DNA from 3 places in the Streptomyces sp. NPDC053427 genome. Region 2 is predicted to be linked to each of the others. Evidence: riboswitches for the same ligand, from Rfam matches in the RefSeq annotation. Region 2 holds a riboswitch; each other region holds the start of a gene.
What was found. Region 2 has a riboswitch for S-adenosylmethionine ahead of thrC (threonine synthase). Riboswitches for the same ligand answer to the same signal wherever they lie in the genome.
Positions count from the first base shown of each region.

Region 1: it holds a riboswitch for S-adenosylmethionine, as region 2 does, so the genes downstream of both, ACIGWZ_RS10000 (ABC transporter permease subunit) here and thrC (threonine synthase) in region 2, are expected to answer to the same signal.
Region 3: it holds a riboswitch for S-adenosylmethionine, as region 2 does, so the genes downstream of both, ACIGWZ_RS22910 (aminotransferase class V-fold PLP-dependent enzyme) here and thrC (threonine synthase) in region 2, are expected to answer to the same signal.

Region 1 is NZ_JBITYA010000003.1:429,332-433,433, reverse strand. Features, by position in the region: gene ACIGWZ_RS10005 (serine/threonine-protein kinase) at 1-1,584, shown strand, start outside; SAM riboswitch class IV at 1,930-2,038, shown strand; gene ACIGWZ_RS10000 (ABC transporter permease subunit) at 2,376-3,434, shown strand; gene ACIGWZ_RS09995 (amino acid ABC transporter ATP-binding protein) at 3,431-4,102, shown strand, end outside.
Region 2 is NZ_JBITYA010000004.1:559,284-563,385, forward strand. Features, by position in the region: gene ACIGWZ_RS14200 (MoaD/ThiS family protein) at 226-504, opposite strand; gene thrC (threonine synthase) at 566-1,852, opposite strand; SAM riboswitch class I at 1,870-2,026, opposite strand; gene ACIGWZ_RS14210 (glucosyl-3-phosphoglycerate synthase) at 2,210-3,172, shown strand; gene ACIGWZ_RS14215 (trehalose-6-phosphate synthase) at 3,236-4,102, shown strand, end outside.
Region 3 is NZ_JBITYA010000008.1:99,034-103,135, forward strand. Features, by position in the region: gene ACIGWZ_RS22900 (cytochrome bc complex cytochrome b subunit) at 1-90, shown strand, start outside; gene trpD (anthranilate phosphoribosyltransferase) at 229-1,293, shown strand; SAM riboswitch class IV at 1,385-1,502, shown strand; gene ACIGWZ_RS22910 (aminotransferase class V-fold PLP-dependent enzyme) at 1,672-3,042, shown strand; gene ACIGWZ_RS22915 (Lrp/AsnC family transcriptional regulator) at 3,443-3,724, opposite strand; gene ACIGWZ_RS22920 (rhomboid family intramembrane serine protease) at 3,721-4,102, opposite strand, start outside.

The sequences.
Region 1 (4,102 bases), on a different contig from region 2:
GAGCCGTCGCTGGAGGACGTGCCGGTGGCCTTGCGCACGGTCGTCGAGTCGTGCCTGGCCAAGGAGCCCAACGGGCGCCCCTCGTCGGACGAACTCCTCGTGCTGCTACGGGACCTGCCGGCCGACCTCGACCAGACCGACGCGAGGGGAGTTGACGCGGGCCGCACCCGCGACATGATCACCCAGCATCACTTCGCGACGCCGGCCACCCCGACGACGGCCACCCCGGCGCCGACTGCCCCGACCACCACCCCGACCGGTCCCGATACGGAGAGCGTCGACACCCCCATCGGCCGCCCACGGCGTCGCCGATGGCGTCCCGTGCTCGCGGCCGCGGTCGCGGTCACGGTGGCAGCGATCGGCGCGGGAGTCGCCGCACTGACGGCGGGCGGCTTTGGGGGGAACAGCGGCGGCGACAAGGGCAACAGCCTTGCGACCCCGAGTGCCGCACTTCCGGACGGCTTCAAACCGTGGCACAAGACCGTGCCCGGCGGTCGCCCGGACATCCCCGACGAGCTGCGCTGCGTCGCGCGCGGCGACGCGCTGTTCTGCGGGGGCGGCAGTGTTGTCGCGACCCGTATCAGGGCCAGGGACGGCTCGCGGATGTGGACGGCGAAGAGCCCCGGCGTCCCTGCCAACGGCATGCACCTGGTGGGCGCCACCGACGACACGGTGCTCGGTTACCGCTTCGCCGCCCAGGGCGCCCCGCAGGGCCCTCCCAGCGAGGTGGTGGCCCTCGACGCGAACAACGGCCGGGAGCTGTGGTCCGTGCCGTCCGGCGCCCAGTCGACGGCCGTCACGGGTCGGACTCAGGACGCCCTTGTGGTCGGTTCCGACGTCGTGACGGTCGACGCTTCCAACTCCCGCTTCGAGGCCCGCAACGCGCACAGCGGTCAGGTCACATGGACGTCGTCATTCCCTGCGGGTAAGCAGTGCGCTCCCGTCCTGGTCGGCCAACAGCTCGTCGCGATGTGCGCGACGAATGCGGAGGTGGATGCTTTTGCCGTGCGCCACCCCACCCTGTACCCGGTCGACCGCGCCTCGGGGACACTGGGCAGGCCCATCGCGGTCAACGGCCCCGCCGTGCCGATGGGCGTCGCCAACGGCAGGCTCGTACTCCTGCAAGTACACATGGGGGGAACGGAGCTGGACCGCTACAACGGGGTCGCGCGGGTCGACCTGGCCTCGCGGAAGGTCACGTACTCCCGACTGGCCAAGACCTACGTGGGGACGCCCGGCATGGCGGACAGCACCGTCTATGTGAGCGGGCAGACCGGTCTCGTCACCGCACTCGACCCCGCGACCGGCCGGGAGAAGTGGTCGCAGCAGACTGGCGTGGAGGGCGCGTCGGGCCCTGTTGCGGGAGCCGACGCACTGTACTTCAGCTCGGCCACCGGCCGGGTGGTCGCGCTGTCTCCGTACGAGGGCAAGCCCCTGTGGACAACAGATCCGCAGGCCGATGGGTTGACGGGCCAGCTGGGCGCAAGCCCGCGTGTGACTCTTGCGGGGCGTGCGGTGATCGTGGCCGCGGCCAAGAACACGCTTTTCGCTTTCGACGCACAGAAGCCGCCGAAGTCGGGCTGACCTACTCGGTGAAGGCCGCGACACCGCTCGGGGCACCCAGGCCCGTCGGGCCGTCGTAGCCCTTGCCTGGGCGGGCGACCGCCTGGAGTTCGACGACCCCGCGGGCGGCTTCTTCGCGATCGGTTGCCGGCCTCGATCCAACTGCCCCTGGCCGGCGGACCCGCCGTGACGCGAGGGGCACGTTCAGACACGAGGGCCGCCTCCGACGCCGTGCGCGGCGCTCGTGGTTCATGTCCGGACCTCGTCGGCATCCCACCAGGTCTGTCCGGACTCGTTTTGTCATCCCACAGGTCGGGCACGCTTTGACAAGCATGGCCGAGATCTGACTAACTTGCGCCGCAGATCGGTCATGAGTGTCAGCGACAAGCCCTGGCTTGCTGACCGGCAACCCTCGCGCCGCGGTGGGGTGCCCCAGGTGACGACCGGACCGGAAGACCTTCGGTAAGCGCGAGCCCCATGGGCCGGAACAGTGACGGTGACGGAATGTACGCAGCTTTGGGGACAGCCGCATGGCGACGCCGTGGCTGCCTGCTGCTGTGCGCGAACCGGTCGGTCGATCTGCTGCGCGTCAACAGCGCTCTGTGTACCGGCACCTGCCGTGCGTTCCGCCAAGGCTGAAGACTGACGGTCTTCTGAATCTCTGATGCCACCGCTGTCGCGGTGTGCGTCCTCCTTGCCCAAACCCCGTTCCGCGCGTCCCCGTGCGCAACGTCACGCGGAGCCCCTTCGACCCGGCACCGTGCCGTTGCGGCATCCGTGGTCCGGGCTGTCCGAATTCGCTGGAGTCCTCCATGAGTGAACCCCCTGGCGCTGTGGTACCCCTCGCCTCAGCACCTCCTGCCGAGGAGCGCCCCGCCCCCTCCTCCGCGCCTCGTACCGCACGTACCGCACGTCCTGCCGAGGCCGAACGGCCGGGCGACGGCGCCGCACCGCGGCCGCCCGCGGCGCAGCGGGTGCTGCCGCTGCGCAGGCCAGGCCGCTGGATCGCCACGGCGATCGTGCTGGTGCTGGCCGCCCAGATCGCCCACGGCCTGGTGACCAACCCCTTCTATCAGTGGGACCGGTTCCAGTACTGGTTCCTGCGCCCGGCGATCCTCGATGGCCTGCTCATCACCCTCAAGGTGACGGCGTACAGTGCCGTGCTCGGTCTGCTCGGCGGCATCCTGGTCGCCCTGGGCAGGCTCTCCCGGAGCCCGGTGCTGCGGGCGGTTGCCTGGACCTACACATGGCTGTTCCGCTCGGTTCCGCTCATCGTGGTGCTGCTGTTCCTCTACAACTTCAGCGCGCTGTACAAGACGCTGAGCCTCGGGGTTCCGTTCGGGCCCGCCTTCTTCACCTTCGACGAGTCCCGGCTCGCCACCGACATCGTCGTGGCGGTCGTCGGACTCACCCTGAACGAGACGGCATACGCGTCCGAGGTGGTGCGGAGCGGCATCCTCGCGGTCGACCAGGGGCAGCACGAGGCGGCGTTGGCGCTGGGCCTGCCGAAGAGCTACCAGTTCACGAAGATCGTCTTTCCGCAGGCCCTGCGCTCCATCACCCCGAACTACGTGAATCTGCTGATCAATCTGATCAAGAGCACGTCGCTCGTCTTCTACGTGTCGCTGCTCGATCTGTTCGGCTCGGCGCAGAGCATGGGCAGCACGTATCCGGGTGACATCGTCCCGCTGCTGCTCGTCGCCACCGTCTGGTATCTGATCCTCACGAGCGCGGTCTCCATCGTCCAGTTCTACGTCGAGCGGTACTTCGCCAGGGGCGCGACGCGCACCCTTCCGCCGACGCCGTTGCAGAAGTTGCGGGCAGGTCTGCGTGATCTGCGTGCCCGAGCCCGGAGGGAGGCCGCGATATGACCACCGAGAACGGGACCGAGACCGGAACCGCCGAGATACGACCGGCCGCGGTCGAGGTCCACGACGTGCACAAGTGGTACGGCGCCCACCGGGTGCTGGACGGCGTCGAGTTGACCGTACGACCCGGCGAGGTCACCGTGATCCTCGGGCCGTCCGGGTCCGGCAAGTCCACCCTGCTGCGGGTGATCAACCACCTGGAGAAGCCGGAGGTCGGGTACGTCAGCGTGAACGGTGAGCCGATCGGCGTGCGCCGGCACGGCGAGCGGCTCAAGGAGCTGAGCGAACGGGTCATCCTGGGGCAGCGCAGCCGGATCGGCTTCGTCTTCCAGAACTTCAACCTCTTCCCGCACCTGACCGCGCTGGACAACGTGGCCGCCGCTCCCGTGGCCACCGGGAAGCTGACCAAGTCCAAGGCCCAGGAGCTGGCCCACGAACTGCTCGGCCGGGTGGGCCTGGCCGACAAGGTCGGCGCCTATCCGCGACAGCTGTCCGGCGGCCAGCAGCAGCGGGTGGCCATCGCCCGCGCCCTCGCCCTGCGGCCGGGGGTCATCCTCTTCGACGAACCCACCTCCGCACTCGATCCCGAACTCGTCGGCGATGTATTGGCCGTCATCAAGGACCTGGCCACCAGCGGCACCACCCTCATCATCGTCACCCACGAGATCGGC
Region 2 (4,102 bases):
TTCGGGCACAACTCATCGCGATCACATATGCGTTGGGCACGCGCGCGGGGTCGTACGAGGGTCATACGCGAGTTGTACGAGGGCTCATACGAAGAAGATCGCCCCCATGGTATCGCCTTTCGGAACATGGAATTGCCCCATCCGCTTTTGGGCGGATGGGGCAATTCTCGTCACTCAAGCCGATAGATGGCGCAATTTGGCCCCCGGCGGCAATGCGGCAGCCGTTCAGCAGCCGCCGGCCACCGCCGGAATGATGGAGACGCCCGCGCCGTCCGGCGTCGGCGTCTCCAGGCCCTGCTCGAAGCGGACGTCGTCGTCGTTGACGTAGACGTTCACGAAACGGCGCAGCTTGCCCGCGTCGTCCAGCACGCGGGCCGCGATCCCGGTGTGGTTCTTCTCCAGGTCGGAGATCACCTCGGCGAGGGTCGCGCCCTCGGCGACGACCTCGGCCTCACCGCCGGTGTACGTGCGGAGGATGGTGGGGATGCGGACCTTGACGCTCATGGGTTCTGCCTTCCAGCGACTACGGGTGCGAGTTCAGGAGGTACGGGTACGGATCCGGGGCTCAGCCGGCCAGGCCGGCCGCGCGGAACGCGTCCAGGTCGGGCCGGATGGTGGCCGTGGGCCCGGAAGCGACGGCGTCAAGCGTCTTGAGGCCGTCACCGGTGTTCAGGACGACGGTGGTCAGGGCCGGGTCGAGCAGACCGTCCTCGATGAGCTTCTTGGTGACACCGACGGTCACCCCGCCCGCGGTCTCCGCGAAGATCCCTTCCGTCCGCGCCAGCAGCTTGATGGCGTCCACGACCTGCTCGTCGTTGACATCCTCCACCGCGCCGCCCGTACGACGCGCGATGTCGAGGACATAGGGCCCGTCGGCCGGGTTGCCGATGGCCAGCGACTTGGCGATGGTGTTCGGCTTCTGGGGGCGTACGACGTCGTGCCCGGCCTTGAAGGCCGTCGACACCGGCGAGCAGCCCTCCGCCTGGGCACCGAAGATCTTGTACGGCTTGTCCTCGACCAGGCCGAGGGCGATCAGCTCCTTCAGCCCCTTGTCGATCTTCGTGAGCTGGGAGCCGGAGGCGATCGGAATCACGATCTGGTCCGGCAGGGTCCACCCCAGCTGCTCGCAGATCTCGTACGCGAGGGTCTTGGAACCCTCCCCGTAGTAGGGGCGCAGGTTGACGTTCACAAAGCCCCAGCCCTCGCCGATCGGGTCGCCGATGAGCTCCGAGCAGAAGCGGTTGACGTCGTCGTAGTTGCCCTCGATGCCGACCAGGTCGCCGCCGTAGACCGCGGCCATGACGACCTTGCCGGCCTCCAGGTCGTGCGGGATGAAGACGCAGGACTTCAGGCCCGCCCGGCGGGCCGCGGCGCCGACCGCGCCGGCGAGGTTGCCGGTGGAGGAGCAGGACAGGGTGGTGAAGCCGAAGGCGCGGGCGGCCTCGACGGCGATCGCGACGACGCGGTCCTTGAAGGAGTGCGTCGGGTTGCCGGAGTCGTCCTTGACGTACAGACCGCCGGTGACGCCCAGCTCGGCGGCGAGGCGGTCGGCCTTGACCAGCTTGGTGAAACCGGGGTTGAGGTTCGGCTTGTCGGCCACATCGGCGGGGACGGGCAGCAGCGGGGCGTAGCGCCAGATGTTGTCGGGTCCGGCCTCGATCCGCTTCCTCAGGCCCTCGGGGTCGCCGGTCGGCAGGTCGTAGGCCACTTCGAGCGGCCCGAAACATTCCTGGCACGCGAAGATCGGACCGAGCGCAAAGCGCTGCCCGCACTCGCGGCAGGAGAGTCCGACGGCCGGGCCCAGGGCGACGGTGGGGGTGTTTGCGGCGGTTTCGGTAACTTGCACAGCCATGGAGGCGAGGCCCTTTCTCCTCATCTTCCTCGCGACGCATCTCGCCACGAGACGGATTTGGCACCTTCCCTAGCCGGGAGCCTCGCGCGCGGCAGCTAGCTGCTGCGACGGAGACCGGCTGGAGGGTTGCCGGGGCTTCAACGGGCCGTATCCCTCTGCCCCTCTGGATGAGCGGTATGGCGCTGGGCCGAAACCCAGGCGTTTGTGGCGGTGACCCCGACATGCGACGGTCATCCGCGTTGTTCAAGACTGTAACCGAAGGCACTGACGGTTGAGATAGTCGTCCGAACCGCGAGATGGATCACAAATGGATCACCCACGGGTCGTCGATCCGGCGGCCACCGAGGAGTCGTAGACGTGCTGGAAGAGGTGGAGCGCTGGCTCAGCAGCCGCTCCTGGTCGGCGGCCGACCGTCCGCTCGGGCGGCTGCTGGAGGCCAAGCGCCAGACGGGCCGTACGGTCAGCGTCGTGCTGCCCGCGCTCGACGAGGAAGCCACCGTCGGCGCGATCGTCGCGGCGATCCGCAGGGACCTGATGACCGATTCCGTCCCTCTGGTGGACGAGCTGGTGGTGCTGGATTCCGGCTCCACCGACCGTACCGCAGAGGTCGCGGCGGCGGCCGGCGCCAAGGTCGTCCACCGGGACAGCGTCCTTCCCCGCCTTCCCGCCGTCCCCGGCAAGGGCGAGGTCCTGTGGCGCTCCCTGCTCGCCACCACCGGCGACATCGTCTGCTTCATCGACGCCGACCTGCGCGAATTCTCGTCCACCTTCGTCTCCGGCATCGTCGGCCCGCTGCTGACCGACCCCGACATCCACTTCGTCAAGGCGATGTACGACCGCCCCCTGGAGACGGGTGGCGAAGGCGCCGGCCCTGGCCAGGGCGGCCGCGTCACGGAGCTGGTCGCCCGTCCGCTGCTCAATCTCCACTGGCCCCAGCTGGCGGGTTTCGTCCAGCCGCTGGGGGGCGAGTACGCGGCCCGCCGCTCCCTCCTGGAACGCCTGCCGTTCCCGGTCGGCTACGGCGTCGAGCTCGGCCTGCTGGTCGACGCCCTGCACACGGTCGGCCTGGACGCCCTCGCCCAGGTGGACGTGGGCGTACGCAGACACCGCCACCAGGACGGCCGGGCGCTCGGCCGGATGGCCGCCGCCATCTACCGCACCGCTCAGCTCCGTCTCACCCGCGGCCATCTGATCCGTCCCCGCCTCACCCAGTTCGAACGCGGCGAGAACGGCTTCGTGGCACGCACCACGGACGTGGACACCGAGGAGCGGCCCCCGATGGCCGAAATACCGGAGTACGCGGAGCGCCGGGCGGCCTGACCGGATCCACGTCGGCTGGTTTCCGTACGTTTGCGCGGATCGCCAGCCGGTTAATGTCGCGGCATGGTCTCCGAGAAGGGCTCCGTGCCCAGTGCGGTCCAGCCGGTTGCCGAGGTTCTCCTCGCGTCCAATCGTGGTCCGGTGTCGTACGCCGTCGCGGAAGACGGCGCGCTGACGGCCAAGCGGGGCGGCGGCGGGCTGGTGTCCGGGCTGTCGGCCATCGGTCCGGACACGGACGCGGTGTGGGTGTGCGCGGCGCTCGGGGAGGGCGACCGGGAGGCCGTACGGCGGACCGGGGGCGCACTGGATCCGGCGGACACCGGCGGGCAGCGGATCCGGATGCTGGATATTCCGGCGGATGTGCATGCGGACGCCTACAACGGAATTGCCAATTCCGTGCTGTGGTTCGTCCATCACATGCTGTATCAGACGCCGCTCGAGCCGGCCTTCGACACGGAATTCCGGGCGCAATGGGCGTCGTACGAGGCGTACAACGCCGCCTTCGCGGAGGCGCTGGCCGAGGCCGCGGCGCCCGGGGCCGCCGTCCTCGTACAGGACTATCACCTGGCGCTGGTACCCGGAATGCTCCGCGAAACCCGCCCCGACCTGCGGATCGCGCATTTCTCGCATACGCCGTGGGCGCCCGCGGAGTACTTTGCGATGCTGCCCGACGACATTCAGCAGAAGCTCGCCATGGGCATTCTCGGCGCGGACCGGGCGAATTTCCTGACCCACCGGTGGGCGCAGGCGTTCATGGACTGCTGCCGGCAGGCGCTGGGAACGGCCTGCACTGCGGAACGGCCGCGGGACGAGACGCCATCGCTCGTCACCTTCCCGCCCGGGCTCAAGGCGCGCCGGACCTGGATCGGGGTGCACGGGCTCGGCGCCGACGCGGAATTCCTCCGGGAGCGGGCCCACCGGCCGGATGTG
Region 3 (4,102 bases), on a different contig from region 2:
TCGAAGACCTACTACGGCGAGGACAACGTCATCCCCAAGCCGACGGTCGAGGAGTACAAGGAGATCACCAGCGGCCACGGCCACCACTGATCACCTCGGCGCGCCGACGCGCACCAGGTAGTACGCCACCCAGAGGGCCCCGTCCGACGACTGGACGGGGCCCTCCGGCGTGCCCGGGGGCTCGATAGGGTGATGACCACAGAAGTGGACGGACCAGGAGCGTGGACCATGAACGTTGTGACCCCGGTTGGCGGCGACAGCGTGGCGGCCCACACCTGGCCGGGCATCCTCAACGCCCTGCTGGACGGCCGTGACCTCACCGCCGACGACACCGCCTGGGTGATGGACAAGATCATGCGGGGCGAGGCCGGCGACGCCCAGATCGCCGGGTTCGCGGTGGCCCTGCGCGCCAAGGGCGAAACCGTCGCCGAGATCTCCGGACTCGTCCGCACCATGTACGCGCACGCCCGGCTGATCGAGGTGCCGGGCCCCAGCGTGGACATCGTCGGCACCGGCGGCGACGGCGCCAAGACCGTCAACATCTCCACGATGTCCTCGATCGTGGTGGCGGGCACCGGCGCCAAGGTCGTCAAGCACGGCAGCCGCGCCGCCTCCTCCGCCAGCGGCGCCTCCGACGTCCTGGCGAAGCTCGGCGTCAATCTGGACCTGACCCCCCAGCGGGTCACCGAGGTCGCCGAGGAAGCGGGCATCACCTTCTGCTTCGCGGTGAAGTTCCACCCCTCGCTGCGCCACGTCGCCAACGCCCGCAGCCAGCTCGGCATCCGTACGACCTTCAACGTGCTGGGCCCGCTGACCAACCCCGCCAAGGTCCGTGCCCAGGCGACCGGCGTCGCGGACGCCCGGATGGCGCCGATCCTGGCCGGGGTGCTGGCCGAGCGCGGCTCGTCGGCGCTGGTGTTCCGCGGCGACGACGGCCTGGACGAGCTGACCACCACCGCCACCTCCCGGGTGTGGATCGTCCGGGACGGCGCGGTGCGCGAGGAGCCCTTCGACCCGCGGGACGTCGGCATCGACATCGTCCCGGTCGAGGCGCTGCGCGGCGCGGACGCCTCGTACAACGCCGATGTGGCCCGCCGGCTGCTGGACGGCGAGAGGGGCCCGGTGCGCGACGCGGTGCTGCTGAACGCCGCGGCGGCGCTGGTGGCCCTGGAGCCGTCCGAGGCGCCCCTGACGGAGCAGATCCGGGCCGGCATCGACCGGGCCGCCGCGGCCATCGACTCCGGGGCGGCCAAGCGGGTGCTGGAGCGCTGGGTGGCGGCCAGCAACAGATGAGCGGCCGGTGACCATCGGTACGGCGCAAGGCCCTGTCCGTTATCCGGACCGGGCCTTGCGCCGCTTTGCTGCTGTGGCATGATGCTCGGCAGGTCACGAGTGACAGCGACACAGGCCCCGGCCCGCTGTCCGGCAACCCTCCGTCCGTGGCGGGGTGCCCCGGGTGATGACCAGGCCGCAGGCAGCGAGGTCTGCGGCAAGCGCGGATCCCTCGCCAGGGATCCTGGTCCTCGAGGGAGCATCTTCCGTGATTCAGCGAATGCGATAGGGCCGTCGGCCCCTTTCCCGCACCCCTTTTCTCTTCCACTGCGGCCGCCACGCAGTGCGCCTCCGCGCACCCGGCCGCGGTCATTCGCCTGCCTCTTACGGGAGTTCGCCATGTCTGTTTCCGCCGTTGCCGCCGACCGTTCCGTCTGTGCCCCGCTGCCGGTTCTGGGCCGGGACGTCACCGTTCCGCTCGTGACCGGCGGGGAGGTCGACTACGCCGCGCTGGACTACGCCGCCAGCGCCCCGGCCCTGCAGCGGGTCTGGGACGACGTGGCCGCCTACGCCCCGTACTACGGCAGCGTGCACCGCGGTGCCGGATACCTCTCGCAGCTGTCCACCGACCTCTTCGAGAACAGCCGCCGGACCATCTCCGACTTCCTCGGCTGCCGCGCCGACGACCAGGTGGTCTTCACCCGCTCCACCACCGACTCGCTCAACCTCCTCGCGGCCGTACTCCCGCAGAACACCCGGGTGTTCGTCTTCGAGACCGAGCACCACGCCTCGCTGCTGCCCTGGGAGCAGCGCGCGGACACCGCCGTGACGTACCTGAACGCGCCGCGCACCCCGCAGCAGGCGGTGGACACTCTGGAGCAGGCGCTCGCCGAGCGCGAGCCCTACGGCCCGGCGCTGGTCTGCGTCACCGGCGCCTCGAACGTGACCGGTGAGCTCTGGCCCGTACGGGAACTGGCCGCTGCCGCACACGCCCACGGCGCCCGGATCGTCCTCGACGCCGCGCAGCTCGCCCCGCACCACCCCGTCGACATCGCCGAGCTGGACGTCGACTGGGCCGCCTTCTCCGGGCACAAGCTGTACGCGCCGTTCGGCGCCGGTGTGCTGGCGGGCCGCGCGGACTGGCTGCAGGACGCGGAGCCGTACCTGGCGGGCGGCGGCGCCAGCCGTAAGGTCTCGCGGCGTACGGACGGCGGGGTGGACGTCGAGTGGCACACCACCGCGGCCCGGCACGAGGCCGGCTCGCCCAACGTCATCGGCGCCTACTCCATCGCCTCCGCCTGCCGGGCGCTGACCGAGGCCGGTTTCGACCAGCTGGTCGCCCGCGAGCAGGCGCTGATCGCCCGGGTCCGGGCGGGCCTGGCCGAGGTCCCCGAGGTCAACGTCCTCTCCCTCTTCGGTGACGACGCCCCGCGGGTGGGCGTCCTCTCCTTCGTCGTCGAGGGCTGGAACAGCTCGCACTTCGCGGCCGCGCTGTCGGCGGAGTACGGCATCGGCGTCCGCGACGGCCTCTTCTGCGCCCACCCGCTCGTACGGACCCTCCTGGGCAGCGAGCCGCAGGAGCCGGGGGAGTGCGGCGCCCCGGAGGCGGCCCCCGGCGAGCGCTCGCTGAACGCCATCCGCGTGAGCCTGGGCGTTGGCACGCCGGATGAGCACGTCGACCGCTTCGTCCGCGCGGTCAAGGAACTGGTGGCAGACGGCGCGCAGTGGAACTACCGCACCGAGGACGGCCGTTGCGTGCCCGCCGCGTAGCGGGGTTTCTCCCCACGTTGTCGGCCGTCCCGCCGTGGGGGTGTTTCGCCGTTGCGCCTGCGGCGGGCGTGGGTTGTTCGGGAGCGGTGCCGGCCCTACACGGCTCCGCCGCTACGGTCCGTCCCCTCCCGTGGGTGGGTGGAAGGGCTCGGTGGGGGCGGGCGTTGAGTCGTCCGTTCACCATGACCGGTCCACAAGAGACACCTGACCGCCTACAGGCACCCCCACGGGTTTCTCCCACCCTCAACGGGGAGGTGCCGGGTCGTAGCGGCGGAGCCGTGTAGGCCCGGTGCCGCTGCCGAACAGCCCCGCGCAGCGGCACCAGCCCGCCGCAGGCGCAACGGCGAACAACCACCACGGCGGGAAAGTCAAAAACGTGGGGCCCAAGCCAAGCGCAGCGTCACGCATCCAGCCCAATAGCGAACGCCGCCTCGAGGTCGTGCTGGGAGTACGTGCGGAAGGCGATGTGCGTCTCGGTGGAGGCGACGCCGGGGACCTTGCTGATCCGGCCGGGGATGACGTCGGCGAGGTCGTCGTGGGCGGCGACCCGCACCATCGCGATCAGATCGTGCGCACCGGTGACGGAGTAGACCTCGCTGACACCCTCCAGGGCGGCGATCTTCTCGGCGATCTCCGGGATGCGGTCCACGCTGGTCTTGATGAGCACGATCGAAGTGATCACGGCTGGCTCTCTCCCTCGGTCGCCGGTTCGTTCCCCCTGGTGGCCCCCACACTATCCCTCCCGTAGCGCGCCCATGCGTACAGGAAGCCCAGGGCGAAGCCGACGACATGGGCGAGGTAGGCGACGCCGGGACCGTTGGGGTCGTCCTGTGCGGCCTGCCATTGGAGGCCGAACCAGAACAGCAGCACGATCCAGGCGGGGAAGCGCAGCGGCAGGAAGAACAGGAACGGGAAGATGCTGGTGACCCGGGCCTTGGGGAAGAGGTAGAGGAAGGCGCCCAGGACGCCGGAGATCGAGCCGGAGGCGCCCACCAGGGGCTGGCCGGAAGTGGCGTGCGCGGCGGCGTAGCCGAGCAGGGCCAGATAGCCGGTGACGAGG